DNA from 4 places in the Dactylosporangium sp. NPDC051541 genome. Region 3 is predicted to be linked to each of the others. Evidence: riboswitches for the same ligand, from Rfam matches in the RefSeq annotation. Region 3 holds a riboswitch; each other region holds the start of a gene.
The links. A riboswitch is a leader RNA that binds a small molecule or an ion and turns the genes downstream of it on or off. The one in region 3 is predicted to bind cobalamin.
Positions count from the first base shown of each region.

Region 1: linked by a shared signal. The riboswitch ahead of ACIA8L_RS32025 (ribonucleoside-diphosphate reductase subunit alpha) and the one ahead of ACIA8L_RS10490 (CbtB-domain containing protein) in region 3 are both predicted to bind cobalamin.
Region 2: linked by a shared signal. The riboswitch ahead of cobN (cobaltochelatase subunit CobN) and the one ahead of ACIA8L_RS10490 (CbtB-domain containing protein) in region 3 are both predicted to bind cobalamin.
Region 4: linked by a shared signal. The riboswitch ahead of bluB (5,6-dimethylbenzimidazole synthase) and the one ahead of ACIA8L_RS10490 (CbtB-domain containing protein) in region 3 are both predicted to bind cobalamin.

Region 1 is NZ_JBITDU010000008.1:58,607-66,148, reverse strand. It holds gene ACIA8L_RS32045 (maleylpyruvate isomerase N-terminal domain-containing protein) at 1-488, shown strand, start outside; gene ACIA8L_RS32040 (hypothetical protein) at 551-1,927, shown strand; gene ACIA8L_RS32035 (maleylpyruvate isomerase family mycothiol-dependent enzyme) at 1,924-2,565, shown strand; gene ACIA8L_RS32030 (ABC transporter substrate-binding protein) at 2,720-3,646, shown strand; cobalamin riboswitch at 3,605-3,813, shown strand; gene ACIA8L_RS32025 (ribonucleoside-diphosphate reductase subunit alpha) at 3,967-6,396, shown strand; gene ACIA8L_RS32020 (ribonucleotide-diphosphate reductase subunit beta) at 6,414-7,391, shown strand; gene ACIA8L_RS32015 (response regulator transcription factor) at 7,489-7,542, shown strand, end outside.
Region 2 is NZ_JBITDU010000003.1:922,719-930,260, forward strand. It holds gene ACIA8L_RS18430 (precorrin-2 C(20)-methyltransferase) at 1-245, opposite strand, end outside; gene ACIA8L_RS18435 (precorrin-8X methylmutase) at 242-862, opposite strand; gene ACIA8L_RS18440 (precorrin-3B synthase) at 859-1,920, opposite strand; cobalamin riboswitch at 2,022-2,151, shown strand; gene cobN (cobaltochelatase subunit CobN) at 2,211-5,756, shown strand; gene ACIA8L_RS18450 (neutral zinc metallopeptidase) at 5,888-7,225, shown strand.
Region 3 is NZ_JBITDU010000002.1:523,580-531,121, reverse strand. It holds gene ACIA8L_RS10515 (LLM class flavin-dependent oxidoreductase) at 1-694, shown strand, start outside; gene ACIA8L_RS10510 (NADPH-dependent F420 reductase) at 691-1,305, shown strand; gene ACIA8L_RS10505 (TIGR03557 family F420-dependent LLM class oxidoreductase) at 1,315-2,253, shown strand; gene ACIA8L_RS10500 (flavodoxin family protein) at 2,254-2,835, shown strand; gene ACIA8L_RS10495 (CbtA family protein) at 2,832-3,689, opposite strand; gene ACIA8L_RS10490 (CbtB-domain containing protein) at 3,691-3,915, opposite strand; cobalamin riboswitch at 3,949-4,081, opposite strand; gene ACIA8L_RS10485 (catalase) at 4,186-6,453, shown strand; gene ACIA8L_RS10480 (LLM class F420-dependent oxidoreductase) at 6,515-7,495, opposite strand; gene ACIA8L_RS10475 (hemerythrin domain-containing protein) at 7,506-7,542, opposite strand, start outside.
Region 4 is NZ_JBITDU010000016.1:145,597-153,138, reverse strand. It holds gene ACIA8L_RS45730 (putative bifunctional diguanylate cyclase/phosphodiesterase) at 1-2,034, shown strand, start outside; gene ACIA8L_RS45725 (response regulator) at 1,972-2,613, opposite strand; gene ACIA8L_RS45720 (sensor histidine kinase) at 2,577-3,659, opposite strand; gene ACIA8L_RS45715 (nuclear transport factor 2 family protein) at 3,669-4,067, opposite strand; gene ACIA8L_RS45710 (TetR family transcriptional regulator) at 4,155-4,721, shown strand; cobalamin riboswitch at 4,731-4,940, shown strand; gene bluB (5,6-dimethylbenzimidazole synthase) at 4,979-5,605, shown strand; gene ACIA8L_RS45700 (alpha/beta fold hydrolase) at 5,640-6,563, shown strand; gene ACIA8L_RS45695 (TetR/AcrR family transcriptional regulator) at 6,574-7,251, shown strand; gene ACIA8L_RS45690 (class I SAM-dependent methyltransferase) at 7,248-7,542, opposite strand, start outside.

The sequences.
Region 1 (7,542 bases), on a different contig from region 3:
ACCTGCTGAGTGATGCCCAGCGGGCGCTGGTCGCCCTGCACACCCCCGACCCCGGGCCGGCCGACACGGACCACGTCAGCTACTGGCGCTCGTTCCCGCCCGGCCGCGGCGATGACGGCTGGGCGAACCGGCTTGCGGCCGCGGCTTTCGGCGGGGGTACTGCCATCACCCGCCTCTGGCTGGAGACCGCTCCGGCGGCTGTCGATGCCGCGACGCGTGCCGACCCCGGCGGGTTCGCGCGGACGCAGGGCAAGGTGCTGGCCGTGCCGGACCTGGTGGCGACGTTCGTGCTGGAGGCGGTCGTGCACCACTTGGACATGACCGTCGCGTTTCCGGCCGCGGCGCCGCCCGCCCGCGCCGCCGTCGAGCTGGCCGGACGCACGCTGGCGGATTTGGCGGGTGAGGAGTTGCCGATCTCGGTGGAGGTCGTGCTGGAGGCGACCGGTCGGACCTCGTCCGAGCGGCCCTCGTTTCCGCTGCTTGGCTAGCGGGAGACTACAGATGTAGTTTAGTGGCCGGTGACGGTTGAGTGTGGGGTGATGGTGATGTGATGGCGTCGGTGGTGACGGTGACGGTGACGGTGACGGTGACGGTGACGGGGACGGTGGCGGCGACGGGGACGGTGGTGACGGTGGCGGTGGCGGGACGGCGTGAGCGGCTGCTCGACGCGGCCATCGAGGTCATCGGCGCGGGCGGCATTCGGGCGCTCACGCACCGGGCCGTCGACGCCGCCGCCGAGCTGCCCTCCGGTTCGGCGTCCAACCTGTTCCGCACGCGCGACGCACTGATCGGCGGTGTCGTTGAGCGTTTCGCCGAACGTGAACGCGCGACCTGGGAGCGAATCGCCGCCGATGCGCGCCCGGCGTGCGCGCGCGAACTGGCCGACGTGCTCACCCACTTCGCGCATGTGAGCACGAACGAGCAGCGAACGCTCACCCTCGCGCGCTACGCCATCCTGGTGGAGGCCGCGATCCGCCCGGAACTGCGCGCACACCTGCTCGCCACCGGTACGCGGGTGAACGAATGGGCAACGGCCTGGACAAGGACCGCCGGCTCAGCCGACCCCGCCCGTGACGCACCGCTGATCATGAACTACTGGACCGGCCTGGTCCTGCACCAACTGGCCATCCCCGACCCCGAGTTCAACCCAGCGACCCGGCTGCGCACGCTGGTCGAGGCCGTAATCGCAGCCCCGCGCGCCGATCCACGCACAGCCCCGCACACCGACTTCGTCACCGATCCGCGCACAGCCCCGCGCGTCGATCCGCGCACAGATCCGCGCACAGATCCGCGCACAGAGCCGCGCACAGAGCCGCGCGTCGATCCGCGCACAGATCCGCGCACAGAGCCGCGTGTCGATCCGTGCGCAGACCCGCGCGTCGATCTGCGCGCAGACCCGCACACCGACTTCGTCGCCGATCTGCGCGCAGACCCGCGCCTCGATCCGCGCGCAGACCCGCACACCGACTTCGTCGCCGATCCGCGCACGGACCCGCGCCTCGATCCGCGCGCAGACCCGCACACCGACTTCGTCGCCGATCCGCTAACGGACCCGCGCGTCGATCCGCGCACGGACCCGCGCGTCGATCCGCGCGCAGACCCGCACACCGACTTCGTCGCCGATCCGCGCGCAGATCCGCACACCGACTTCGTCGCCGATCCACGCGTCGATCTGCGCGCAGATCCGCACACCGACTTCGTCACCGATCCGCGCGTCGATCTGCGCGCAGATCCGCACACCGACTTCGTCGCCGATCCGCTCACTGGCTCGGTCTCCGATACACCCACCGGTCCGCTCACCAACTTGTTCACCGAATCGCCCACCGGTCCGCTCGCCAACTCGTTGAACGATCCGGTCGTCGGTCCGCTCGCCGATTCGCTCGACAATCCAGTCGCCGATCCGGTCATTGCTCAGGAGGCGCTATGACTTCTCTTTGGTCCACAATGGACGACCAGCGGGCGGCCGTGGCCGATCTGCTGGAGTCGCTCACCCCCGACGAGTGGGGGCGGCCATCGCTGTGCGCGGAGTGGACAGTGCGCGACGTCGCCGCTCACCTGACCATGCAGCAATTGTCCGTGCGCGACATGATCGTGCGCACGCCGATCATCCTGCGCGCGAAGGGCGACATGAACCGCGCGATCCGCGACATGACCACCGCGCAAGTGCACACGCACACCGACGCCGAGCTGATCGCGCTCATCCGCGCATCGATCGGTTCGCGCAAACACACAGTCGGCGTCACCCGGTACGAAACGCTCACCGACATCCTCGTGCACACCCAGGACATCGCGCTCCCGCTCGGCCGCACCATCGCCACCCCGCCCGAGGCGGCCGCCGCAGCCGCGACCCGGATGATGACAATGCACTGGCCGCGCCCGTTCCCGATCAAAAAGCGCCTTCGGGGGTACGACCTGATCGCCACCGACACCACATGGCGCACCGGCACCGGACCGCGGATCGAAGGCCCGATGGGCACACTGCTGCTACTCGTGTGCGGCCGCCCGATCGCCCTCGACCACCTCACCGGCGACGGCGTGCAGCCCCTTCGTGCGGCGCTACAGTGATAGCCAGGTGCCCGGTTTCGCTGCTCCCCGCGGCGACCGGGGTCGTCTAGGCCGTTGGCGCGTTGGTGCTGTTCGTGTGTGGCCGCCCGGTCGCCCTTGACCACCTCGCCGGCGGCGGTGTGCAGGCCATGCGTGCGGCGCTACGGTCGTAGGCATGCGCCTGGTTTCGCTGCTCCCCTCGGCCACCGAGATCGTCTACGCCCTCGGGCTCGGCGACGACCTCGTCGGGGTCACGTTCGAGTGTGACGAGCCGGCGGCCGCGCGGCGTGACAAGACGATCGTCGTCGGCGGCAAGGACACGAAGGGCATGACGCCGGGCGACATCGACGCGTACGTGCGCGCGCAGTTCACCGCCGGGGCCGACCTGTACACGCTGCACGCCGGAGCCCTCGCCGCGCTCGCCCCCGACCTGATCCTCACCCAGGACCTGTGCCGGGTCTGCGCGCTGCCGTCCGGGCACGTCGAGGACGCACTCGAGCACCTCGGCTGCCGCGCCGACGTGCTTTCGCTCGACCCGCACACACTCGACGACGTCCTGGACACCATTCGTGCGGTCGGCGAACGCGCGAGTGTGAGCGAACGTGCCGAGGCACTGATCGCGCGGCTGCGGGCCCGGCTGCGCGCGGTCGCGGAGCGGGTGGCCGGACGCGCCCGGCCCCGGGTGCTCGTCGTCGAGTGGGTCGATCCGCCGTTCACCGCCGGCCACTGGGTCCCCGACCTCGTCACCGCGGCCGGCGGCGAACCCGTCGCGGCCCGGCCCGGGCAGCGGTCGGTGGAGACCGACTGGGCCGAGATGGTCGCGGCGCGGCCGGACATCGTGGTCGTCTCCCCGTGCGGTTACCACCTCGACGGCGCCGCCGAGCAGGCCGCCCTGGTCGCCCCGAAGTTCCCCGGCGCGCAGGTCTGGGCCATCGACGCTGACGGCCTCGTCGTGCGGCCCGGCCCCCGCCTGGTCGACGGTGTCGAAGCCCTCGCCGAGATCATCCATCCGCGACACGCCACAACTTCTAGTGGCGTGCATTCGCAGCCGTCCCCATATATGGTGTTGATCGCAGCTGGTTCGGTCGCTCCTCCAGGGTGACCGAGGCAAGAGGGAACCCGGTGCGAATCCGGGACTGCCCCGCAGCGGTGAGTGGGAACGACCGCCGTCATCAGCACTGGGCGCGATCACGCCTGGGAAGCGACGGCTATTAGGCATGCGCTCGACGCCCACGAGTCCGAAGACCTGCCAGCGCGCCGCACACCCGACGTGGGTGCGCGGCGGTCGAAGGCCGCGCGGGACGGCCGACGCCACCAGCCTGGGCCCCAACAGCGGCGTCGGCGCATGCCGCCGCGGGGCACGGGCGGCGTCCCCGCGTGCCCGTTCGACCGTCCACAGTTGAGGGACGAGAGGGAACGCGGATGCGGGTTGATGTGCTGCCGGTCGAAGCCGGCGCGGTTGTGCGCGCGGTCGAGCGCTGGGCGGGTGACCTCGACGAGGTCGACCCGTTGCGCGTCGCGAACCGTACGGTCGGCGGGCTGCCGGCCGGTGCCACCACCGACGAGCGGGACCGGCTGGCGATCCAGACGGCGGCCGAGCTGATCGGCGAGGAGCCGCAGTACTCGCGGCTCGCCGCGCGGCTCCTGGCCGAATACGTGCACCGGGAGGTGCGCGGGCAGGGCGTCACCAGCTTCAGCGAATCGATCGCATACGCGCACCAGCAGGGGCTCATCGGCGACGTGACGAACACGTTCGTGCAGGGCAATGCGCGCGAACTCGACGAGGCCGTGGACGTCGCGAACGACCTGCGGTTCGAGTACTTCGGCCTGCGCACCGTCGCCGACCGCTATCTGCTGCGCCACCCCGAGACCCGGCTGGTCGTGGAGACGCCGCAGTACTGGCTGCTCCGGGTCGCCTGCGGCCTGTCCACGACACCCGCGGAGGCGATCGGCTTCTACCGGCTGATGTCGTCCCTGGCCTACCTGCCGAGCTCGCCGACGCTGTTCAACTCCGGCACCCGGCACACGCAGATGTCGTCATGCTTCCTCGTCGACTCGCCGAAGGACGAGCTCGACTCCATCTACGAGCGCTACCACCAGGTCGCGCGGCTGTCGAAGTTCTCCGGCGGGATCGGCATCTCGTGGTCGCGCGTGCGGGGGCGGGGTGCGCTGATCCGCGGTACCAACGGGAAATCGAACGGGATCGTGCCCTTCCTCAAGACCCTGGACGCCGGGGTCGCCGCGGTGAACCAGGGCGGGCGGCGCAAGGGGGCCGCGTGCGTGTACCTCGAGCCGTGGCACCCGGACGTCGAGGAGTTCCTGGAGCTGCGCGACAACACCGGCGAGGACGCCCGCCGCACGCACAACCTGAACCTCGCCAACTGGGTCCCGGACGAGTTCATGCGCCGCGTCGAGGCCGACGAGGACTGGTCGCTGATCGACCCGACCGACGCGCCGGACCTGCCCGACCTCTACGGCGAGGCGTTCGACACGGCGTACCGGATCGCCGAGAAGCGGGCCGTGCGCACAGTCCGGGCGCGCGATCTGTACGCGCGCATGATGCGCACGCTCGCGCAGACGGGCAACGGCTGGATGACGTTCAAGGACGCGTCGAACCGCTTGTCCAATCAGACCGGTGCACCCGGCAACACCGTGCACCTGTCCAATCTGTGCACCGAGATTGTCGAAGTGAACAGTGACGACGAGACCGCGGTGTGCAACCTCGGCTCGATCAACCTCGGCGCGCACGTCACCACCGACGGCGTCGACTGGGTGAAGCTGCGTGCGACCGTGCGCACCGCGGTCACCTTCCTGGACCGGGTCATCGACATCAACTACTACCCGTCCACGCAGGCGGCGGCCTCCAACCCGCGCTGGCGCCCGGTCGGGCTGGGCCTGATGGGCCTGCAGGACGCGTTCTTCACCCTCGGTATGCCGTTCGACTCCGCCGCGGCGCGGGAGCTGTCGACGCGTGTGCAGGAGGAGATCTTCCTGACCGCGCTGGAGACGTCGGCCGGCCTGGCCGAGCGGTTCGGGTCGCACCCGGCGTTCGCCGAGACCCGCGCGGCCGCCGGCGTCCTGCACCCGGAGCTGTGGGGGACGCCGGTCGAGGGCGAGCGGTGGGCGGCGGTGCGGGCCCGGATCGCGGCGACCGGCCTGCGTAACTCGCTGCTCATCGCGATCGCACCGACGGCGACGATCGCCTCGATCGCCGGCTGCTACGAGTGCATCGAGCCGCAGGTGTCGAACCTGTTCAAGCGCGAAACCATGTCGGGGGAGTTCCTGCAGATCAACACGTTCCTGGTCCGGGAGCTGAAGGCGCGCGGCCTGTGGACGGCCGAGATCCGCGACCAGATCAAGCGGGCTGACGGTTCGGTGCAGGGGATCTCGGCGCTGCCTTCGGAGGTGCGGCATGTGTACCGCACCGCGTGGGAACTTCCGCAGCGAGCGCTCATCGACCTGGCCGCCGCCCGCGCGCCCTTCATCGACCAGTCGCAGTCGCTCAACCTGTTCATGCGCGCGCCCACCATCGGCAAGCTGTCCTCGATGTACCTGCACGCCTGGAAGTCCGGCCTGAAGACGACGTACTACCTGCGCTCCCGCCCGGCCACCCGAATCCAGCAGGCGACCGTGCCCGTCCTCGCACCACCGACCCCGCCCGCCACCGCGCAATCGACCACAGCCGTCCTCATGCAACCGCCCGCGCCCGTCACTGCGCAATCGGACAGTGTCGTCGGCGTGCAACCGCCCGCGCCCGACATTGCGCAACCGGTCGTGGTCGTCGGCGGGGCGGCGGACGTGGCCGTTGCGTGTTCGCTCGAAAACCCCGAGTCCTGCGAGGCCTGCCAGTGAGCCTGCTCGATCCCGGTATGGACCTCACGTTGCGGCCCATGCGGTACCCCCAATTCTTCGGCCGTTTCAAGGACGCCATCAAGAACACCTGGACGGTCGAGGAGGTCGACCTGCACAGCGACCTGCCCGATCTGGCCCGCCTGACGCCCGCCGAACGGCACCTGGTGTCGCGGCTGGTCGCGTTCTTCGCCACCGGTGACACGATCGTGGCGAACAATCTGGTCCTGAACCTGTATCAGCACGTGAACGCGCCCGAGGGGCGGCTGTATCTGTCCCGGCAGCTGTTCGAGGAGGCCGTGCACGTCCAGTTCTACCTGAATCTGCTCGACACCTACGTTCCGGACGAGTCCGAGCGGTTCGCCGCGTTCGCCGCGGTCGAGAACATCCCGTCGATCCGGCGCAAGGCCGAGTTCTGTTTCCGCTGGATCGACTCGGTGTTCGCGCTGCGATCATTGCGCACGCGCGACGATCGGCGCGCGTTTCTGCTCAATGTCATCTGTTTCGCGGCGTGCATCGAGGGCCTGTTCTTCTACGGTGCGTTCGCGTACGTGTACTACCTGCGTTCGCGGGGGCTGCTGCACGGCCTGGCGTCGGGCACGAACTGGGTGTTCCGGGACGAGTCGATGCACATGGCCTTCGCGTTCGACGTCGTGGAGACGGTGCGGGCAGAGGAGCCGGACCTGTTCGACGACACGATGGCCGCCGAGGTCCGGGCCATGCTGGCCGAGGCCGTCGAGTGCGAGGTCCAGTTCGCCGCCGACCTCCTGGAGCAGGGCATCTCCGGGCTGCCGCTCGCCGACATGCGCGAGTATCTGCAGCACGTCGCCGACCGGCGGCTGGCGATCCTGGGCCTGGACCCGATCTACGGCAGCGGCAACCCGTTCGCGTTCATGGAGCTGCAGGACGTGCAGGAATTGTCCAACTTTTTCGAGCGCCGCGTGTCCGCCTATCAGGTCGGCGTCACCGGTGTTGTCGGATTCGACGACGAGTTCTGACCCCTATGTGACCGCCCGGCGCCGGACCGTGAAAAAAGGCGCCGGGTGTCACTTTCTGGTAGCCGACGATCTGCCCGGGCTCGTAGCATCGTGACCCATGCGCGTGCTGGTGGTGGAGGACGAAACCTATATGGCGGAGGCGATTCGCGAC
Region 2 (7,542 bases), on a different contig from region 3:
TCGATCACGCCCCGGTAGTCGGTGGTGTCCTCGGTGGTCACCGGGTAGACGAGAGCCTCTTCGATATGGTCCGGCCGCAGGTACGGCGCGGCGATCGACCGGGCGATGCTGCGCCCGTGGCGGGCACTGTGGTAGGCCACGACCGGCGCGGCCGTGATGAGCCGGGCCGCCTTCACCGTCATCAGCTCCGGATCGCCCGGCCCGAGCCCGACGCCGTAAAGCCGCCCACTGTCCACAGTGCTCATTCCTTCTCGCTCGCGATCGCGTTGACGGCGGCGGCCGTCATCGCGCTGCCGCCCCGGCGCCCGTGCACGACCAGGTGTTCGAGGCCGGACGCGGCCAGGGCCGCCTTCGACTCGGCGGCGCCGATGAACCCGACCGGGATGCCGAGCACGGCGGCGGGCGTGCCGGCCCCCTCGGCGACCAGCTCCAGCAGCCGGAACAGCGCGGTCGGGGCATTGCCGATGGCGACGACGGCCCCGTCGATCCGTCCCCGCCACAGTTCGAGCGCGGCGGCACTGCGCGTGTTTCCAAGCTCCAGAGCCAGCGTTGGTACTGCCGGATCCCGCAACGTGCACACAACGTCATTGTCCCGGGGCAACCGCGCCCGCGTCACACCGGAGGCGACCATCTCGGCGTCACACAGGATCGGCGCACCCGAGCGCAGCGCGGCCCGCGCCGCCCGCACGACGCCGGGGGAGTAGCCGACGTCGGCCGGCAGGTCGACCAGGCCGCAGGCGTGGATCATCCGCACGGTCACCTGCGCCACATCGGCGGGCAGTCCCGACAGGTCGGCCTCGGCCCGGATGGTGGCGAACGACCGCCGATAGATCTCCGCCCCGTCGCGGATGTACTCGGTCACGCCACGACACCACGTTCGTAGCCGGTCGGCGTTGCCACCATCTCCACGTGCCTTCCCTTCGGTGCGCCGCAGCGGCGCTCGCAGCCGACCCAGTGCGCCGGCTCGGCGGTGCCGGCGGCGACCGCGGCCCGGGCGTCGGCGCGGACGTCGGCGAGCGACTTGGCGCAGCCGGGCCGGCCGGCGCAGGCGGTGACTCCGGCCCACGGCGAGGTGGGGTCGGCGACGAGCCCGGACTCCACAGCGTCGGCCATGGCCGCGGCCGGGACGACAACGGTCCGCCACGGCGTGACGATGATCTCTTCCAGCGCGGCCAGGGCGGCCGACTGGGCGGCGGTGAGCAGGCCGAGCGGCACCGCCAGGACCGCGGACGGGCCGTGGACCCCGGGCGCGGGCGGGTCGCTGCGGTTCGGGGCAAAAGCCGCGATTCGCGTGCCGAGGCGGGCGGCGACGCTGCGCGGTCCGTCGACCAGCTCGGCCAGCCGCCAGGCGTTGGAGTGCTGCGCGGCCCGCTCGGCCAGGAACGCTTCCGCGGCGCGAACGAGCAGCTCGGGGCGGCCGCGGGCCTCAGTCGGTACCCCCGCCAGAAGTAATTGGGCATCGTGCAGGCCGACGTCACCGAGCAGCGGGGTCACGTCCCCGCGGCCGTCGTCGATCGTCGCCAGGAACCGGCCCGGCAGCGCGGCCAGGGCGGGCTGCGCGCACAGGAGCGCGTCGAACTCCGCGACCAGCGGCCGGACGGCGGGGCTCAGCGGGCTCGCGACGATGTTGCGGACCCGTTCGTGGGTGGCCGAGGGGAGGAGCCCGGCGTCGGTGAGCCGGGCCGCCAGTTCGCTCTCGGCTCCCGGCGGCAAGGCTCTGACCTGCACGTTTCCGCGCGAAGTGAGCTCCAGTGCGGGGTCGCCGAGCTCGGCCGCGGCGGTGCGCAGGACGGCCAGCTGGGGCCCGGTGATCCGCCCGCCGGGCAGCCGGACGCGCGCCAGGCCACCGTCCGCGGCCGCGTGGACCTGGACGGCACCCGGGCACCGGTCCGAGAGCTCACGTCGGGTCGCAGGTGGCACGGCCGGATACTACCTGCGCAACGGAGGTGCACCACGCTCGCTTGACGGGGTACGGGCCGTTCAAGGAGAGTTGACGGCGCTGTGAGCACGGCGACGAGTGGAAGGAACCCGGTGCGAGTCCGGGGCGGTCCCGCCACTGTCACCGGGGAGCCCGACCCGGCGCCAGGCCGACTGCGTCTTGACCGACGAGGCCTGTGTCGCCTGACCGTCTCTTCGGGAGCCAGGAGACTTCTCCGCCGCCGGAACCGACCACCGACTTGGGGCGCGGACCCCGAGGGAGGAACACCGGCGTGATCCTGCTGCTGTCCACGTCCGACACCGACCTGCTCAGCGCCCGCGCCAGTGGCGCCGGCTGGCGGCTGGCCAACCCGTCCCGCACCGCCGTCGACGACCTGACCGGGCTCGCGGAGGGCGCCGAGCTGATCGTGGTCCGGTTCCTCGGTGGATACCGCGACTGGCCGGACGGCTTCGACAAACTCCTGGCGACGGGGCGGCCGGTGGTCATGCTCGGCGGCGAACAGGCACCCGACGCCGAGCTCATGAGCCACTCCACGGTCCCCGCCGGTCTCGCCGCGCAGGCCCACGCCTACCTGGCGTTCGGCGGCCCGGACAACCTCGCCGAGCTGCACCGCTTCCTCTCCGACACGATCCTGCTCACCGGCCACGGCTTCGCCGCCCCGGTCGAGATGCCCGCCTGGGGTGTCCTGGAGCGCACCGCCGCCGACGTGGACGGCCCGACCGTGGCCGTCATCTACTACCGGGCGCACCACGTCTCGGGCAACACCGCGTTCGTGGAAGGGCTCTGCACCGCGCTCGAGTCCGCCGGTGCCCGCCCGCTGCCCGTGTATGCCGCGTCGCTGCGCACCGCCCCGGCCGAACTGCTCGACACGCTGCGCCGGGCCGACGCGCTGATCGTGACGGTCCTGGCCGCCGGGGGCACCCGCCCGGCCGCCGCCCAGGCCGGTGGCGAGGACGAGGCCTGGGACGTCGGCGCGCTCGCCGCCCTCGACGTGCCGATCCTGCAAGGTCTCTGCCTCACCAGCAGCCGCGAGACCTGGGACGCCAACGACGACGGCCTGTCACCCCTGGACACCGCGACCCAGGTGGCGATCCCGGAGTTCGACGGCCGGCTCATCACCGTCCCGTTCTCGTTCAAGGAGATCGACGAGGACGGCCTCACCGTGTATGTCGCCGACCCCGAACGCGCGGGCCGGGTCGCCGGGATCGCCACCGCCCACGCGCGGCTGCGGGGCCTGGCGAACAAGGACAAGCGGATCGTGGTGATGCTGAGCGCGTACCCGACGAAGCACTCCCGCATCGGCAACGCCGTCGGCCTCGACACGCCCGCCAGCGTCGTGCGGCTCCTGGCGGCGCTGGAGGAGGCCGGGTACGACCTGGGGGAGGGCTTCCCGAAGGACGGCGACGCGCTCATCCACGAGCTCATCGCCGCCGGTGGTCAGGACGTCAACTGGCTCACCGAGGAGCAGCTGCGGGGCAACCCGGTGCGGATCGCCGGCTCCCGCTACGCGCAGTGGTTCGGGGGACTGGACGCGGGCCTGCGGGCCGGCGTCGAGCAGCACTGGGGCGCGGCCCCCGGCGAGCTGTTCGTCTCCGACGGTGACATCGTGCTGGCCGCGCTGCGGCGGGGCAACGTCGTCGTCATGGTCCAGCCGCCGCGCGGCTTCGGGGAGAACCCGGTCGCCATCTACCACGACCCGGACCTGCCGCCGTCGCACCACTACCTGGCCGCCTACCGCTGGCTGGCCGACGAGTTCGGCGCGCACGCCGTCGTCCACGTCGGCAAACACGGCAACCTGGAGTGGCTGCCCGGCAAGACCGTCGGGCTGTCGGCCGGCTGCGGCGCCGACGCCGCCCTGGGCAACCTGCCGCTGATCTACCCGTTCCTGGTCAACGACCCGGGCGAGGGCACCCAGGCCAAGCGCCGGGCCCACGCCACCCTCGTCGACCACCTGGTGCCGCCGATGGCCCGGGCCGACTCCTACGGTGACATCGCCCGCCTCGAGCAGCTCCTCGACGAGCACGCCACGATCGCGGCCCTCGACCCGGCGAAGCTGCCGGCGATCCGGGCCCAGATCTGGACGCTGATCCAGGCGGCCAAGCTCGACCACGACCTGGGCCTGGACGACCGCCCGCACGACGCCGAGTTCGACGAGTTCATCCTGCACATCGACGGCTGGCTGTGCGAGGTCAAGGACGTGCAGATCCGCGACGGCCTGCACGTGCTGGGCGTCGCCCCGTCCGGCCCGGCCCGCGTCGACCTCGTCCTCGCCATGCTGCGGGCCCGCCAGATGTGGGGTGGCCAGGTCGCCGCGCTGCCGGGTCTGCGGGAGGCGCTCGGTCTCGACGAGTCGAGTGTTTCACGGTCCAATGTGGACGAGGTTGAGGCGCGGGCGCGTGCTTTGGTGGCGGCGATGGAGGCGCGCGGCTGGGACAAATCTGACATTTCGGATTTGTCGGATAATCCTGATGTGTTGCGGGTTTTGCGTTTCGCGGCCACGGAGATCGTGCCGCGCCTGGAGCGGACCACGGATGAGCTCACCATGGTGCTGCACGCGCTTTCGGGTGGCTATGTCCCGGCCGGTCCCAGCGGTTCACCCCTGCGGGGCCTGATCAACGTCCTGCCGACCGGGCGCAACTTCTACTCGGTGGACCCGAAGGCGGTACCGTCGCGACTGGCTTGGGAAACCGGGCAGGCGATGGCCGAATCCCTCCTGTCCCGCTACCGCGCCGACCACGGCGAATGGCCCCGCTCCGTCGGCCTGTCCATGTGGGGGACCAGCGCCATGCGCACCGCCGGCGACGACATCGCCGAGGCCCTGTCCCTGCTCGGCGTCCGCCCGGTCTGGGACGAGGCGTCCCGCCGGGTCACCCACCTCGAGCTGATCACCCTGGCCGAACTGGGCCGCCCGCGCATCGACGTGACCATGCGCATCTCCGGCTTCTTCCGCGACGCCTTCCCGCACGTCGTCGCCCTCCTCGACGACGCCGTCCAGCTGGCCGCCGGTGCCGATTCGGAGACGGACGAGGACAACTACGTCCGGGCCCACGTGGCCGCGGACGTGGCCGAGCACGGCGACGAGCGGCGGGCCACGCTGCGCGTCTTCGGCTCCAAACCCGGCGCCTACGGTGCCGGCATCCTCCCGCTGATCGACAGCCGCAACTGGCGCGACGACCGCGACCTGGCCGAGGTCTACGCGGTGTGGGGCGGCTACGCCTACGGCCGCGGCGTCGACGGTGTCGCGGCCCGCACCGACATGGAGGGCGCCTACAAGCGGATCAGCGTGGCCGTGAAGAACACCGACACCCGCGAACACGACATCGCCGACTCCGACGACTACTTCCAGTACCACGGGGGCATGGTGGCCACCGTCCGCGCCCTGACCGGCCGGGCCCCCGCCGCCTACGTGGGCGACAGCACCAACCCGGACGCCGTACGCACCCGCACGCTGAGCGAGGAGACCGCCCGCGTCTTCCGCGCCCGCGTCGTCAACCCCCGCTGGCTGGCCGCGATGCGCCGCCACGGCTACAAGGGCGCCTTCGAACTGGCCGCGACCGTCGACTACCTGTTCGGCTTCGACGCGACGGCCGGCGTGGTGGCCGACTGGATGTACGAGAAACTGGCCGAGTCCTACGTCTTCGACCCCGACAACAACAAGTTCCTGAACGAATCCAACCCGTGGGCCCTGCACGGCATCACCGAACGCCTCCTGGAAGCCGCCGACCGCGGCCTGTGGGAGTATCCGGAGCAGTCGACCCTCGACGGCCTCCGCGAGGTGTACCTCCAGACCGAAGGCGACCTCGAGGACGACGACTGACCGGCACACCGCGCCAGCCTCTCGTTCGTGACGGCGACGTTTGACCCTCGTTCGTGACGGCGACGTTTGACCCTCGCTCGGCGGGATATCGAGCCATGTGAGGGCCCGTCGATGAGGGATGTGCGACGCGTATGGTCAGGACACGGCTCGGATGGGTCGCGGCCGCCGCGGTGACGCTGGTCGCCGGGCTGGGCTGCGCGATCGGCACGGTCCCGTCGCAGGGGGACGGCAACGGCGCGGCCGGCCGGGGTTCGGCGCCGTCCGCCGACGAGGCCAACGCCACCGTCCGCGCCGCGATCGGCGACGTCGAGCGGTTCTGGACCGCCGCCTACCCCGAGCTGTCGGGCGGCGCGGCGTTCCGGAAGGTCTCCGGCGGGTATCACCCCTACACCAAGCAGGACCCGCCACCGGCGTGCGGGGGGCAGCGGCCCGAGTACCAGCCCAACGCGTTCTACTGCCCGACCGGTGACTTCATCGCCTGGGACGCGGAGGTGCTCATCCCGCAGCTCGCCGCGGACTACGGGCGACTGCTCGTCGCGGTGGTGGTCGCACACGAGTACGGCCACGCCGTCCAGGAGCGGCTCGGCCTCACCGAGCAGCCGACGATCGTGCTGGAGCAACAGGCGGACTGCTTCGCCGGCAGCTGGATCGCCGACGTGGCGGCCGGGCACTCCGACGCGTTCACCGCCCCGCAGCCGCAGCAGCTCGACAACACCGTCGCCGGGCTGCTCTCCCTGCGCGACCAGCCCGGCGTGCCGGCGCAGGCGCCGCAGGCCCACGGCAACGCCTTCGACCGGGTCCGGGCGCTGCAGGAGGGCATCGAGCAGGGCCCGGCCCGGTGCGCGAAGTACTCCGCCGACAACCTGCCCGTCACCGAGATCCCGTTCAGCAGCCGCGACGAGGCGGCCAGCGGCGGCGACCTACCCTACGGGCGGGCCGTGACCGAGCTCGGCAACGACGTGCAGGCCTACTGGCAGCGGGTCTTCCCGCAGCTGACCGGCTCGGCATGGTCGCCGCTGAAGGTCCAGCCGTTCGACCCGGCGTCGGCGCCGCAGTGCCGCGACCGCCAGCCGGCCGCTGCCGAGTCGGCGTTCTACTGCCCCAGCGGCGACTTCGTCGCGTTCGACAACCGGCAGCTCGGGCCGCAGCTGTATCAGCACATCGGCGACAACGCCGTGGGCATGCTGCTCGGCGACCTGTTCGCGCGGGCCGTACAGGTGCGGCGGGGCCGGTCCGCCGACGGGCGCGCGGGTCAGCTGACCGTCGACTGCCTAGCCGGCACGTGGGCCAACGACCTGCTGCACCGCGGCCCCGGCGACGGGCTACGCCTGTCCCCCGGCGACCTCGACGAGGCCGTGGCGGCACTGCTGGTCTTCGGCCGGGCGGGCACCAGCGGCGACGCGAGCGCGTTCGACCGCATCGGCGCGTTCCGCAACGGCGTCCTCGGCGGCCTGCGCGGCTGCGCCTGAAGCGCCGCGCCCGGCCGACCCGCACGATTTGGGCGCCGGAAGGTCGTGGCGACACTTACCGCGCGCTGCGCGGCTGGGCCTGAGTGTCGCGCCCGGTCGACCCGCGCGATCCTGGGCGCCGGAAGGTCGTGGCGACACTTACCGCGCGCTGCGCGGCTGGGCCTGAAGCGTCGCGCCCGGTCGACCCGCGCGATCCTGGACGCCGAAGCTGGGCTGGCCACGGCGGTCATGACGGGCCGTAGCGCCGGATCGCGTGGAGCCGCTGGACCATCGCGCCGATCGCCTCGGGTGGGTGGTGGCGGGTCCGCGGGGGCGTG
Region 3 (7,542 bases):
CGGGCGCGGGTCGTTCACCGAGTCGTTCCCGCTGTTCGGCTACGACCTCGCCGACTACGACGTGCTGTTCGAGGAGAAGCTGGAGCTGTTCGTCAAGCTGCTCGACGAGCGGCCGGTGACCTGGAGCGGTACCAAACGAGCGCCGTTGCTTGAAGCCGACGTGTTTCCGAAGACCGAGTCCGGCCGGCTCCCCACCTGGGTCGGCGTGGGCGGATCACCGCAGTCCGTGGTCCGGACCGCCCGCTACGGCCTGCCGCTGATGCTCGCGATCATCGGCGGAGACCCGAACCGCTTCAAACCCTATCTTCACTTGTACCGTCGTGCCGCCGACCAGCTCGGGACGTCCGCGCATCCGGTGGGCATGCACTCGCCCGGGTTCGTCGCGGACACCGACGAGCAGGCGAAGGAGCTGTTCTTCGGCCCGTTCAAGACGATCCGGGACCGCATCGGCGCACTGCGCGGCTGGCCCGCGCTGCGGCGGGGTGAGTTCGAGGCCGAGGTCGCCGACGGCTCGCTGTACATCGGCGGCCCCGAGACCGTGGCCCGCAAGATCGCCCGGACGGTCAAGGACCTGGGCGTGGGCCGGTTCGACCTCATCTACACCGCGGGCGCGCAGCCGGTGGGGGCCCGGATGCGCTCCGTGGAGCTGTTCGGGACCAAGGTGATGCCGATGGTCCGGGACATGCTGGCATGACCACCCTCGGCATCCTGGGCGCCGGCAAGGTCGGGACCGTGCTGGCCCGCCTCGCCGTCGCCGCCGGCTACGACGTGCGCATCGCCGGCTCCGGTGACCCGGCCCGGATCGCGCTCATCGTCGAGGTCCTCGCGCCGGGGGCGAAGGCGGTGACCGCGGCCGAGGCGGCGGGCGGGGCGGACGTCGTGATCCTGGCGCTGCCGCTGGGCCGATACCGCACGCTGCCGGTCGCGCAGCTGGCCGGCAAACTCGTCATCGACGCCATGAACTACTGGTGGGAGGTCGACGGGGTCCGCGACGACCTCGGCCGCTCCAGCGAGCTGGTGCAGGCGTTCCTGCCCGGCTCCCGGGTCGTGAAGGCGTTCAACCACATGGGCTACCACGACCTCGAGGCCGGGGCGCGGCCGGCGGGGACGCCCGGGCGGCGGGCGATCGCGGTCGCCGGGGACGGGCCGGACGACGTGGCGGCGGTCGCGGCGATCGTCGACGCCCTCGGCTTCGACCCGGTCGTCGCGGGGCCCCTCGCGGCCGGTGTGCGGATGGAGCCGGGGACCGTGGTGTTCGGGGCGAACGAGGACGCGGAGACGGTACGGGCGATGCTCGGTGGGTAATGGGCCCCCATGCGCATCGGGTATTTCTTGTCGTGTGAGGAGTACACCCCGGCCCAGCTGATCGAGCAGGCCCGGCTGGCTCAGGACGCCGGGTTCCAGGGGCTGTGGATCTCCGACCATTACCATCCGTGGAACGACGAACAGGGCCAGAGCCCGTTCGTCTGGTCGATGATCGGGGCCCTGAGCCAGGTCGTCACGATCCCCGTCACGACCGCGGTCACCTGCCCGATCCAGCGCATCCACCCGGCCGTCACGGCCCAGGCGGCGGCCACCAGCGCCGTCCTGCACGACGGCCGGTTCGTGCTCGGCGTCGGTACCGGTGAAGCGTTGAACGAGCACGTGACCGGCGCGCGGTGGCCGTCGGCCGGTGAGCGCCTGGAGATGCTGGAAGAGGCCGTCGACGTCATGCGGAAGCTGTGGGACGGCGGGTTCGTCAACCACCGCGGCCCGCACTACGAGGTCGAGCAGGCCCAGGTGTACACCCGCCCGGCGACGCCGCCGAAGGTGTACATGTCGGCGTTCGGCCCGAAGGCCCTGGACCTCGCCGGCCGGATCGCCGACGGCTACATCCTCACCATGCCCGACGCGGACCTCGTCAAGGGCTTCCGCGCGGCCGGCGGCGGCGACAAGCCGGTCCAGGGCGGCTTCAAGGCCAGCTACGCCGCGACGGAGCAGGAGGGTGTGAACATCGCGCACCGGCTGTGGCCGAACTCCGGCCTGCCCGGCGAGCTGTCCCAGGTCCTGCCGTCGCCGAAGCACTTCGAGCAGGCGTCCCAGCTGGTCACGAAGGAGCAGGTGGCCGACGCGATCGCCTGCGGCCCCGACCCGCGCAAGCAGGCCGAGCAGCTCAAGGCCTACGAGGACGCCGGGTTCGACGAGGTCTACGTGGCCAACATCGGGCCGAACTACGCCGAGCTCATCGACCTGTACCGGAAGGAGTTCCTGTAGATGCGCGCCCTCGTGCTCGTCTGCTCCCTCAAGAAGTCACCGGCCCCGTCCAGCTCGGAGCTGCTCGGCCGGGAGATCCTCACCGCCCTGGCCGACCACGACGTCGACGGCGAGGTCATCCGCGTCGCCGACCACGACGTGAAGTACGGCGTCACCACCGACGAGGGCGACGGCGACGCCTGGCCGGAGATCCGCACGAAGCTGCTCGGCTCCGACATCCTGGTCATCGCCACCCCGATCTGGATGGGCCAGCCGGCGTCGATCTGCAAGGTCGTCCTCGAGCGCCTCGACGCCGAGATCGGCCAGCCGACGATGCACGGCAAGGTCGGCGTCGTCGGCGTGGTCGGCAACGAGGACGGCGCCCACCACGTCACCGCCGAGGTCTTCCAGGCCCTCAACGACGTCGGCTTCACGATCCCGGCGGGCGGCGGCACATACTGGGTCGGCGAGGCGATGGGCAAGCTCGACTACGCCGACGCCGGCCCGAAGCCGGAGACGACCGGCGCGGCGACCAAGACGTTGGCCGCCCACGCCGCTCATCTCGCCAAACTCCTGGCCGACAGCCCCTACAAGGACGACTAGACGGCGGCGGTGGTCGGCTCCTCCACGCGGATCGGGCGGTGGCCCAGGAGCCGCTCGGCCAATGGGGCGAAGGTCAGGCCGATCACGGTCCACAGGAGCAGTTGCGCGCCGAGGGAGTAGAGGCGGAACTCGTAGAGCAGGTCCGCGTCGAAGCCCGGGAACACGATGTCGCCGGCCTCGTTGCGCAGGGGCAGCGGGGTTTCGGAGGCGTGCCGGCCGTAGTCGGCGACGTTCGTCGGCAGGTCGCCGAAGGTCGGCAGCAGGAAGCCCAGGACCCCGGCGGCCACGACGAACGCGGCGCCGGCGAGCACCGTGGCGGTCCAGGTGCCGAAGCGCGGTTTGAGGCGCTGGCCCAGGACGACGGCCAGGATCAGGAACGCGATCGAGGCCAGGACCATGATGAGGTAGTACGCGCTGCGCTGGCCGATGGTCTCCTCGTGGCCGACCGCGGGCGGGTTGGCCGGGTATTTGAGGAACGGCACGAAGGCGAGCGTCAGGAAGCCGGCCCCGGCCAGGGCGACGGCCAGGTTGCGGGGGCGCAGGTTGCCGACCCGGCCCAGGCAGATCATGTAGGCGACGGCGAACAGGGCGCCCATGGCCAGGCCGAACAGGAGCATGCCGACGCCGATGCCGATGTTGCCCTGCACGGTCCGGCTGAACAGTTCGGCGCCGTGCTCGTCGGCGCCGCCCACGCCGGCGGCCGAGTCGAGGGCGTGCTGGGCCTCGTCGCGGCCGCCCTCGTAGTCGATGGCCCGCTGGATCAGCGGCTCGGCGAAGATGCGGGCGAAGACGAACGCGACGAGGCCCGCGGCGAGCCCGGCGAGGGCGCCGCGGAAGATGATGCGCTTCTCCATGTCAGTGGCAGGGGAAGCCGAGGAAGTGCCGGCCGTCGTGCACGAACTCGTGCACGTGGGCGTCGGCGCCGAAGACCGAGACGGCGCCCTGGTCGATGCCGATGAAGTAGTAGAGCAGGGCGGCGAACGCGGCGGTGCCGACCAGCCAGACCAGCGACCGGGACAGCGGGATGACGACCGGCGTCGCGACGGCGGCGGGCGCGGGGGTCGGTGACGATACGCTCATGTGGAGCCTCCTTCAGGGATCTTGCGTCCCTCTAGTGCAGTGGCAGTTGACGGCGGAGGGTCTGACTCACCGCTCACCTCGGGGTGTGCGACTCACAGTGGCGCGACCGTGCCGGGCTTTCACCGGCTTCCTGTCGCCGTCAAGTACCGCCGACGCTACGGGCAGCGACCGTCGGCCGTCAATCCGCAGGCCCGGCCAGTGCCGCGATTCACGATCTTGATCGATCGGGTGGATTGTTTTGCCCCGATCCGCCCGGGTACCGGCGGCCATATGGAATCTCGCAAGCCAACCGAGGTGGTCAAGGATGTCGTCGAGGCCGCGGCCGCCAAGGTGACCGATGCGCTGACGCCCGATGTGCCCGGCAAGCCGGGCAGTGTCACGCCGTCCTTGACCGAGCCGACCGACCCGACCGGCCCGCCGCCGCCGTCCAAGGAGCAGGGAACCCCGGAGACGGTCAGCCCCACCGGGGCGAAGACCGGGGCGCCGCCGATCAGCAACGCGCAGCAGGGCGAGTTCCTCACCACGTCGACCGGCACCCGCCTGCGCGACACCGACCACTCGCTGAAGGCCGGGCCGCGCGGCCCGATCCTGATGCAGGACCACCACTTCCGCGAGAAGATCACGCACTTCGACCACGAGCGCATCCCCGAGCGGGTCGTGCACGCCCGCGGGACCGGCGCCCACGGCTATTTCGTGGGGTACGGCACCGCCGCCGACGTCACCACGGCGGCCTTCCTGGCCAAGGACGTGCGCACCGACGTCTTCGTCCGCTTCTCCACCGTGCTGGGTTCGCGAGGCTCGGCCGACACGGTGCGCGACACCCGCGGCTTCGCCACGAAGTTCTACACCGAGGAGGGCAACTTTGACCTCGTCGGCAACAACATTCCGGTGTTCTTCATCCAGGACGCGATCAAGTTCCCGGACATCATCCACGCCGGCAAGCCGCACCCGGACCGCGAGATCCCGCAGGCCCAGAGCGCGCACGACACGTTCTGGGACTTCGTGTCGCTGCACACCGAGGCCCAGCACCACACGATGTGGAACATGTCGGACCGGGGCATCCCGCGCTCGTACCGGATGATGGAGGGCTTCGGCGTCCACACCTTCCGGCTGGTGAACGCGGCCGGGGAGACGGCCCTGGTCAAGTTCCACTGGAAGCCCAAGCTCGGCGTGCACTCCCTGACCTGGGAGGAGGCGCAGCTGATCGCCGGGGTCGACCCGGACTACCACCGTCGCGACCTCTACGACGCCATCGAGGCCGGCGCGTTCCCGGAGTACGAGCTGGGCCTGCAGGTCTTCCCGGACACGCCGGACGAGACGTTCGCCGGGGTCGACCTGCTCGACCCGACGAAGATCGTGCCGGAGGAGCTCGCCCCGGTGCAGCCGGTCGGGCGCATGGTGCTGGACCGGACCCCGACGAACTTCTTCGCCGAGGTCGAGCAGAGCGCCTTCCACCTCGGGCACCTGCCGCCCGGCATCGACGTCACCAACGACCCGCTGCTGCAGGGCCGGCTGTTCTCCTACGTCGACACCCAGATCACCCGGCTGGCCGGGCCGAACTTCAACCAGATCCCGATCAACCGGCCGCACGCGCCCGTCAACGACATGCTCCGCGACGGCTTCCACCAGCAGGCGGTGCACGGCGGCGTGGCACCGTACCGCCCCAACTCCCTCGACGGCGGCAACCCGTTCCCGGCCGGCGCCGACCAGGGCACGTTCGCGGACCTGCCGGTGACCGTCACGGAGGCGCCGAAGGTGCGGGCCAACCCGGCCTCGTTCGCCGACCACTACAGCCAGGTGCGGCTGTTCTGGCTGAGCATGACGCCGGTCGAGCGCGAGCACATCATCAACGCCTACACGTTCGAGCTGTCCCGCTGCTTCCACCAGGAGATCCGGGAGCGCCAGCTGCAGTGCCTGGCCAACATCGACCCGGTGCTGTGCGCCGAGGTCGCCGCGGGCCTGGGACTGCCGGCGCCGAAGCCGAGCGAGCCCCTGCTGGAGGAGGTCGCCCCGAGCCCGGCGCTGTCGCAGATCGGGCAGGAGTGGCCGCCGGACGGCCGGGTCATCGGCATCGTCGTGGGCCCGGAGACGGGCGGCACCGAGGACGTCGACGCGGTCCGCCGCACGATCCTCGGCGCCGGCATGGTGCCGCTGGTCATCGGCCCGCACGGCGGCCTGATCGGCGACCTGACGGTCCAGCGGACCTTCGCCGCCGCCCGTTCGGTCGAGTTCGACGCGCTGCTGCTGGCGGCCGCGCCGCCGCCGTCACCGGACGCCGTCCCGGCCCGCGACTCGAAGGCCGGCGCGTCCGACTCGGCGACCGTGGACCCGCGGGTGCTGCTGCTGGTCGACGAGTGCTGGCGGCACGGCAAGGCGATCGGCGCGTGGGGCGCCGGCGCGGAGGCCCTGCAGCAGGTCGGCGTGGCCGGCAGCCCGGGGGTCGTCACCGCTGACGGCGGTGCGGCCGCCCTCACGGCCCTGCAGCCGCTGCTCGCGCTGCACCGGGTCTGGGAGCGCTTCCCGGCCTCCGTCGCCTGACCGGAAACAAATGAGGTGGGCATCCGGGTCGCCCGGGTGCCCACCTCGTTGCTGTACGACCTCACTTCGCGAGCGTGCGCAGCCGCTCCAGGAGCGGACCGGCCGCCTCGTCGAGGAAGCGCTGCTGCAGGGCGTCGCCGACCTGGACGACGGCGACGTCGGTGAAGCCCGCCTCCCAGTAGGGCCGGACGCTCTCGGCCAGCTCGTCGAGGTCGGGGCCGCAGGCGATCGAGCCGGCGACGTCCTCCTTGCGCACGAACTGGCTGGCCGCCTGGAACCCGGCCGGGGTCGGCAGGTCGGCGTTGACGAACCAGCCGCCGCCGAACCACCGGAACTGCTCGTGGGCCAGGTCGATCGCCTGCTGCTTGTCGGGGGCCCAGCAGATCGGGATCTGCCCGATGGCCCGGGACTTCGCGGCACCGGCCGGCCGGGCGCCGGTCCAGCCCTTGACCAGGTCGGCGTCGGGCTCGACGGCGATCAGGTGGTCACCGAGCGGCGCGAACCGCTCGACCGACTTGTCACCGGACACCGCCAGCCCGATCGGTACGCCACCGTCGGGGGCGTCCCAGACCCGGGCCGAGTCGATCCGGAAGTAGTCGCCCTCCCACGTGACGAGCTCGCCGGTGTGCAGGGCCCGGATGATCTGCACCGCCTCCTCGAGCATGTCCTGGCGCTGGGCGACCGGTGGCCAGCCCTCGCCGGTGACGTGCTCGTTGAGGTTCTCCCCGGCGCCGAGGCCGAGGATGAACCGCCCGTCGGCGAGCAGCTGGATCGTCGCCGCCTTCTGCGCCACGACCGCCGGGTGGTACCGCTGGATCGGGCACGTCACATACGTCGCCAGCTCGACCCGGCTGGTCGCGTGGGCGACGGCGCCGAGGACGGACCACGCGTAGGGGGCGTGGCCCTGCTCGGTCAGCCACGGCGAGTAGTGGTCGCTGCAGACCTCGAAGTCGAAGCCGGCCTCCTCCGCCCGCACCGCGTAGCGGACCAGGTCCTTCGGCCCGCTCTGCTCGGTCATCAGGGTGTACCCGAAGTTGACCACGGCCGGCGCCTCAGGCCCGCATGGCGTCGAGCGCCTTCTTGAGCGCC
Region 4 (7,542 bases), on a different contig from region 3:
GCGGCCTGCGTCGCCGCCGGGTTCCTGGTCGCCATCTGGGCCGTCGGCGCGGTCCCGGTCGTGACGGCCGGCGGCACCGAACGCTGGCGGATACTGCTGGACCGGGCCATCGGGTTCTTCGGCTGCGCCGCCGTGCTGTGGTTCGCCGGCCTGGCCCCGATGCTCTGGGCCCGCGACCCGTGGAGCCCGCAGGCGATGGTCCTGGTCGGGCTGGCGTTCATCGTCGCCGTCGGGGCCGCGACGAAGATCTCCTACATCGCCGGCGGGCCCGTCGACCGGGCCGCCCTGCGCTTCCTCGCGGCCAGCGGCGGCGTCACGGCCGGGCTCACCGCCGTCGTCGCCGTGCACTTCGGCACCCGCGGCGCCATCCCGGCCCAGGCGTTCATCATGCCGCTGTGCCCGATGCTCGGCGCGTGCGCCGCGGCCGCGCAGTGGAGGGCGGACAGCCGGGGCCGGGAGCCGGTCCGCGGCGGTGGGCTGCTGCCGTACCTCGCCGTGGCCGCGGCCGACGTGCCCCTCGTGGCCCTGGCCCTCGGCGCGCCGCTGTCCTGGCCCAACCGGATCGTCCTCGTCGCCGCGGTGCTGGTCACGGGCCTGGTGACGCTGCGGCAGTACTTCGCCTCGCGGGAGAACCAGCGGCTGCTGTGCAACTCCCGGGTGCAGGAGGAGCGGCTGCAGCACGAGGTCAGCCACGACGGCCTCACCGGCCTGGCCAACCGGGCCCGGTTCCGCGACCGGCTCAGCCACGCCCTGGCCACGACCGGCCGGGCGACGGTCCTGCTGGTCGACCTCGACGACTTCAAGACCGTCAACGACCTGCTCGGCCACGGTGTCGGCGACCGGCTGCTGGTCTCCGTCGCCCGGCTGCTGCGGGCCGAGTGCGGGCCGCACGGCCTGCCGGTGCGGGTCGGCGGCGACGAGTTCGCGGTCCTGCTCACCGGCGCCCACGAGGACCCGGAGGCCCTGGCCGCGCGGCTCCTCGCCGTCCTCGACGGCCCGATCAGCGAGCACCGGCTGCTGGTGCAGGCCAGCATCGGCATCGCCGCGGCCGGGCCGGGCGCGACCGTCGACACGGTCCTGCGCGACGCCGACGTCGCCATGTACGCGGCGAAGCAGCGCGGCAAGGCCCGCTTCGTGCGCTACGTCGACGGCCTGGGCGAGCCGGTCCTGGCCCACATGCAGATCGGCGGGGAGCTGCGCCGGGCCCTGGACCACGACGAGTTCCGGGTCGTCTACCAGCCGATCATGCGCCTCGCCGACCGCCGGGTCGTCGGCGTCGAGGCCCTGGTCCGCTGGCACCACCCGGTCCGCGGGGTCGTCGGCCCGGCCGAGTTCATCCCGGCCGCCGAACGCACCGGCCTGATCGTGCCGCTGGGCCGCGCGGTGCTGCGCGAGACGTGCCGGCAGGCGGCCCGCTGGCTCGCCGAGTTCGGCCCCGACGCCCTGCTGGAGGTCGGCCCGAACGTGTCGGCCCGGCAGCTGCACGACCCGGACTTCGTCGCCGACGTCGCCGCCGCCCTCGCCGACAGCGGCCTGCCCTGCGAGCGGCTCGTCCTGGAGGTCACCGAGTCCGCGGTCCTGCGCGGCCAGCAGGTGTCCCGGACCCTGCACGAGCTCAACCGGATGGGCATCCGCCTGGCCCTGGACGACTTCGGCACCGGCGAGTCGTCGCTGAGCCTGCTGCGCGCGTTCCCGGCCGCGATCGTGAAGCTCGACAAGTCCTTCGTCGACGGCATCGAGATCGACGACGGCCGGCCCGCCGCGGCCGACGCCCGCCAGGCCGTGGCCCGGGCCGTCATCCAGCTCGCACACGCCCTGGGCCTGGACACCGTCGCCGAAGGGGTGGAGAGCGCCGAGCAGGCCGCGGTCCTGCGCGACCTCGGCTACACCCTCGGCCAGGGCTACCACCTGGCCGAGCCGATGAGCGCCGACGGTGTCGCCGACCTGCTCGCCCGGCAGGCCGACCGCCGCTCAGCCGGCCTGGTTCTCGAGGTAGGCGAGCACGGCCAGGACCCGGCGGTGGGTGTCCGGTGACTGGTCCAGGCCGAGTTTGGTGAAGATCTGGGTCGTGTACTTGCTCACCGACCCCTCGCTCAGGAAGAGCCGCTTGCCGATGACGGCGTTGGACAGCCCCTGCGCCATCAGCGCGAGGACGTCCAGCTCCCGCCCGGTCAGCCCGGACGGTGCCCGCCCCGGCGCCAGGAGCCGGGCGATGACGTCGGGGTCGATGGCAGTACCCCCGCCGGCAACTCGACGAAGGGCGTCGACGAACTCGTCGGTGTCGGAGACCCGGTCCTTGAGCAGGTAGCCGACCCCGCCGCCGCCGGCGAGCAGTTCCCGGGCGTAGAGCTGCTGCACGTACTGCGACAGGATCAGCACGGGCAGATTCGGTACCTGTTCGCGGGCCTGCAGGGCCGCCCGCAGCCCCTCGTCGGTGTTGGTCGGGGGCAGCCGCACATCGACGACGGCGACGTCGGGCCGGTGCGTGAGGAGCGCGTCGAGCAGGTCGGGCCCGTTGTCGACGGCGGCGACGACCTCGAACCCGTAGCTCTGCAGCATCCGCTCGATGCCGGTCCTCAGGAGGTAGAGGTCTTCGGCGAGGACGACGCGCACGGCACCTCCAGCGTGACGACGGTCGGCCCGCCGGGCGGGGAGCCGACGGTGAGCGTACCGTCGAACGCCCGCAGGCGCTTGCGCACACCGGCCAGCCCCGACCCGCTCCCGGCGTCCGCCCCGCCGACCCCGTTGTCGGTGACGGTCAGGGTGAGTTGCTGTCCATTGTGGACAACTTCGATCGCCGCGGTACTGCCCTGAGCGTGCTTGGCCACATTCGTCAGCAGCTCCGAGGCCGCGAAGTACAGCGCCGACTCCAGCGGCGGCGGCAGACGCCCCGGCACGTCGGCCACCACGTCGACGGCCAGCGGATGCTCGATGGCCAGCAGCCGCAGCGCGTCGACGAGCCCCCGCTCGGTCAGCACCGGCGGCCGGATCCCGTGGACGAGGTCCCGCAGCTGCCGCACCGCGTCGGACGCGGTCGCCCGGGCCTCGCTCAGCAGCGCGTCGGCGTCGTCGGGCCGCTCCCGCAGCGCCCGCTGCGCCATGCTGAGCGTGAGCCCGATCGCGACGAGCCGCGCCTGCGCCCCGTCGTGCAGGTCGCGTTCGATCCGCTCCAGCTCGGCCGCCTGCGCGTCGAGGGCCTCGGCGCGGCTGTCGGCGAGCTCCCGGACCCGAACGCTCAGCCGGTTGGGGCCGAGCAGGACCTTCGTCCACCGCGCGTGGCGCGGCAGCGGCGCGGTCAGCAGCAGCACGGTCCCGACCAGCGGGTCGGTGACCAGCCAGGCCAGGTCCCGCCAGGTCGCCGGGTCCCGCCCGATCCAGTTGAACCACAGCGACAGCACCGCGATCGGGCGCTGACGGTGGTAGTCGTAGCCGGTGAAGTACCATCCGAGCTCGGCCTTCCGCAGTTGCGGCCGCACCGGATATGGCGGCTCGATCCCCTGCAACCGGCGGCTGACCTGCGCCAGCCCCCGGCTCCCGGCGACGAGCGCGACGAGCGCCGGAAAGGTGAGCGCCCCGTACAGGTGCGTGAGGGCAAGCGGCGGCAGCAGGACGAGCACCACCGCCGGCACCTTGAGCAGGAGCAGAGCCACGCGACGCACCCCCGCACCCTAATCGCCGAGGGCGCCCTGCAGGCCGCGGGGATCGGGGAAGTCGCGGACGTGCACGATGCGCCCGTCACGGATGCGCAGGATCTGCACGGCGATCGCGGTGAACGGCCGGTTGGTCGTGGTCACGACCCCCGACGTGCGCATCTCGACGATCACCACCTCCGGGTCCGCCGCCCGGTGCAGTGTCGTGACCTCGTACTCCTCCAGCCGCAGCGGTGCGGCCATGACCTGCCGCGAGTAGGCGCGGATCGCCTCGCGGCCCGCCAGCCGCGTGGGGGCGCCGGGCGGCCCGCCGAACGGCATCTCGATCACCGCGTCGGCCGCGAACAGGTCGGCGAACCCGTCGGCGTTTCCGCCGAGGATCAGCTCGCGGCGCCGGGCCAGGACATCGGTCAACATGCGGCCTCCCCGTTTCATTGGACATGCGTCCAATGAAACGACTGTAGGGCGGGACCGCCCGCGTGGCAACACCGGTAGAGTCCGGCAATGACCACACCTCGGGCCGAGCAGCGCCGGAACACCGAGGCGCGGATCCTCACCGCCGCCGCCGGCATCTTTCTCGCCGACGGATACGACCGGGCGACCATCCGGGCCGTGGCCGCCGCCGCGGGCGTCGACGCGGGTCTGGTCACCTACTACTTCGGCTCCAAACAGGAACTGTTCCGGCGGGTCATCGACACCGCCCCCGTCCCCGACCTCGCCGAGTCGCCCGGCCCGGCCTCCGAGCAGATCCTCGCCGCGCTGGCCGGCCGCCTGACCGACGAACCGGCCGCCTCCCTCGCGATCCTCCGCTCGGTCCTGACCAACCCGGAGGCGGCCGAAGCCGTCCGCGGCGGCGCGGCCCGATACCAGAGCCAGATCACCCAGGCCATCCCCGCCGACGACGCCGGCCTGCGGGCCGCCATCATCAGCGCGATCATGCTCGGCATCACCGCCTCCCGCCATCTGATCCGCTCCGACGAGCTCGCCACCGCCGACCCGGCGAGGATCGTCGAGCTGCTCCGGCCGTGCGTGGCCGCCCTGGCCGCCGACCCGGAGGCGGGCCGCGGGTAGAGTCCCGACCGGCATGTACTGATGCGAGGTGCCCGGCCGGCGACGGCGGGGAGAATCTGGGAACCCGGTGCGAATCCGGGACGGGCCCGCCGCGGTGACCGGGGAGCCGCCACCCACACGCGTTCGCGTAGCCACTGGCCCTCCGCAGGGGGCCGGGAAGGCGGGTGGTCTGGTGCTGATCCGGGAGTCCGAAGACCGGCCTCGCGCTTGAGTGCCCCGGGACCGCCCCGGGGCCGGAGCGCAGCGGGAGCCTGCCCATGACGCATGACCTGTATGACATCATCAACCGCCGCCGGGACGTGCGCGGCGAGTTCACCGGCGCCCTGGTGCCCGCCGCCACCCTGGATCGGGTGCTGGCCGCCGCGCACGCCGCGCCGAGCGTCGGCCTGACCCAGCCGTGGGACTTCGTCGTCGTCCGCGACCGGGAGCTGCGGGCGGCGTTCCACGAGCACGTGACCCATGAGCGGGACGTGTTCGCGGCGACCCTCGACGGCGACGCGGCCGCGCGGTTCGCCCGGATCAAGATCGACGGGGTGCTCGAGTCGACGCTGTCGGTGGTCGTCACCTACGACGCCGCGCGGGGCGGGCCGGCGGTCCTCGGGCGGCACGCGATCGCCGACGCCGGGCTGTACTCGGTGTGCCTGGCCATCCAGAACCTCTGGCTGGCGGCGACCGCGGAAGGGCTCGGGGTCGGCTGGGTGTCCTTCTACCGCGAGGAGTTCCTCCGCGACCTGCTCGGCATCCCGGCCGCGATCCGGCCCGTGGCGTGGCTCTGCCTCGGCCCGGTCAGCCGCCTCGCCGACGTGCCCGACCTGGAGCGGCACGGCTGGCGCCGCCGCGCACCCCTCGACCAGGTCCGCCACGAGAACCACTGGGGCGGCTAGCGCGTTTATACGTCGTATAGCTACTATACGGCGTATGACGAGTTGGGCGGTGGCCGGGGCTGTCGTGCGGGGCGTTGGTGGCATGTTCGGCGGCAATCCGCGGCGGTCCCCGGCGCAGGAGCTGGCCCGGGTGGCCGCCCTCGCGGAGCGGGTGCCGGTGCGCACCGGGCGGGCCAGCGCCGACGGGGACGAGCTCTACTACGAGGTGCGCGGGAGCGGGACGCCGCTGCTCATGATCGCCGGCGGGGGCGGCGACGCCGGGTTCTACACCTACCCGGCGGCGCTGCTCGCGGACGAGTTCGAGGTCATCACCTATGACCGGCGCGGCAACTCGCGCAGCACCGGGCGCAACGCGGGCCGGTTCGACGTGACGCAGCAGGCCGCGGACGCCGTCGCCGTGCTCGGCGCGGCCGGGCACTCCTCGGCGCTCGTGTTCGGCAACAGTGGCGGGGCGACGATCGCCCTGGAGGTGGCCCGGGCCTTCCCGGCCGCCGTCGACGCCGTTGTCGCGCACGAGCCGCCGGTTCTCACCGTCCTGCCGGACCGGGACCGCTGGCTCGGCGTGTTCGACGCCATCACCGGCCCGATCACCCGCGTCGGCGGCGCGGCGGCCGGGATGTTCGTGTTCGCGCTGACGACCGGCATCCCGGTATCCGCCTACGCCGCGCACCCGGCCGGGTTCGGCGATCGGGTCGGTGCGAACCAGCCGTTCTTCGTCCGCACGGAGATGCGGCCGTTCGTGCACTACGAGCCGGACCTCGCCGCCCTCGCCGGCGTGCCGGTCGTCTTCGCCGTCGGCGCCATCACCCGGGCCGCCGGGCGCTACTACGGGCGACCCGCACTGGTCCTGGCCGAACGGCTCGGCACCGAGGCGGTGACGATGCCCGGCCACCACACCTCCTACTTCGACCGGGCCGGGCCGTGGACGGCCGCACTGCGCGCGATCCTCGCCGGTTAGGGTCGACGGCATGCCGCCCGCCGCGAAGCGCCCCCTGGCCACCGACGCCACCGGCCGGCCGGTCCGCCCGGCGCTCACCCGCGAGTACATCGTGCGGGCCGCGCTGGCGATCCTGGACCGCGACGGGCCCGCCGGGCTGTCGATGCGCAAGCTCGGCGCCGAGCTCGGCGTCAACCCGATGGCCTTCTACCACCACCTGCCGAACAAGGGCGCCCTGTTCGACGGCGTCATCGAGGCCGCCTACGCGGAGCTCGACGTCGACATCGACGGGCCGGACGGCGGGTGGCGCAACATCCTGGCCGCGTTCGCCCGCGGCCTGTACGACGTGCTGCGGCGGCACCCGCACGTCGTGCCGCTGGTCGCGACCCGGCCCGCCTACAGCCCGGCCGTCCTCGGCGTCGCCGACCGGGCCCTCGGCGCGCTCGGCCGGTCCGGGTTCGCCGACCGGGACCTGCTGGTCATGGTCAACGCGCTGCGGTCGTTCACGATCGGGCACGTCCTGGCCGAGACCGGCGACCCGGCGGGCGGCCCGGTGCCCGCCGCGGCCGACGCGGCCGTGCTGCTCGGCGACTACCCGAACCTGGCCCGGGCGATCACCGGCGGACACCGCCCGCAGGAACAGTTCGAGCAGGTCCTCGCCGCGCTGCTGGACGGCTTCGACCGGTGGCCGCGCCGGGCCGGGACCTAGGCCGGCTCGGCCAGCCAGACCGTGCGGGCGGCGCGGACGGTGAGGTCGCCGCGGTGGTGCAGCGACTCGGGGCCGTCGTCGGCGACCAGGGCGGTCAGGGCCTCGACGTCGGCCGGGTCGAGGTCGTCGGCCAGGGCGTCGCGGGTGCGGCGCAGCGAGGACTGGGCGTAGCGCAGCGCGGCCGGCGGGAACGGCGGGGTCAGGGTCACCTCGAAGCGGCGTTCGGCCCGGATCTTCAGGCCGGCCTCGGCCAGCAGGACGTCCCAGTCGGCGCCCATGTGCGGCATGTCC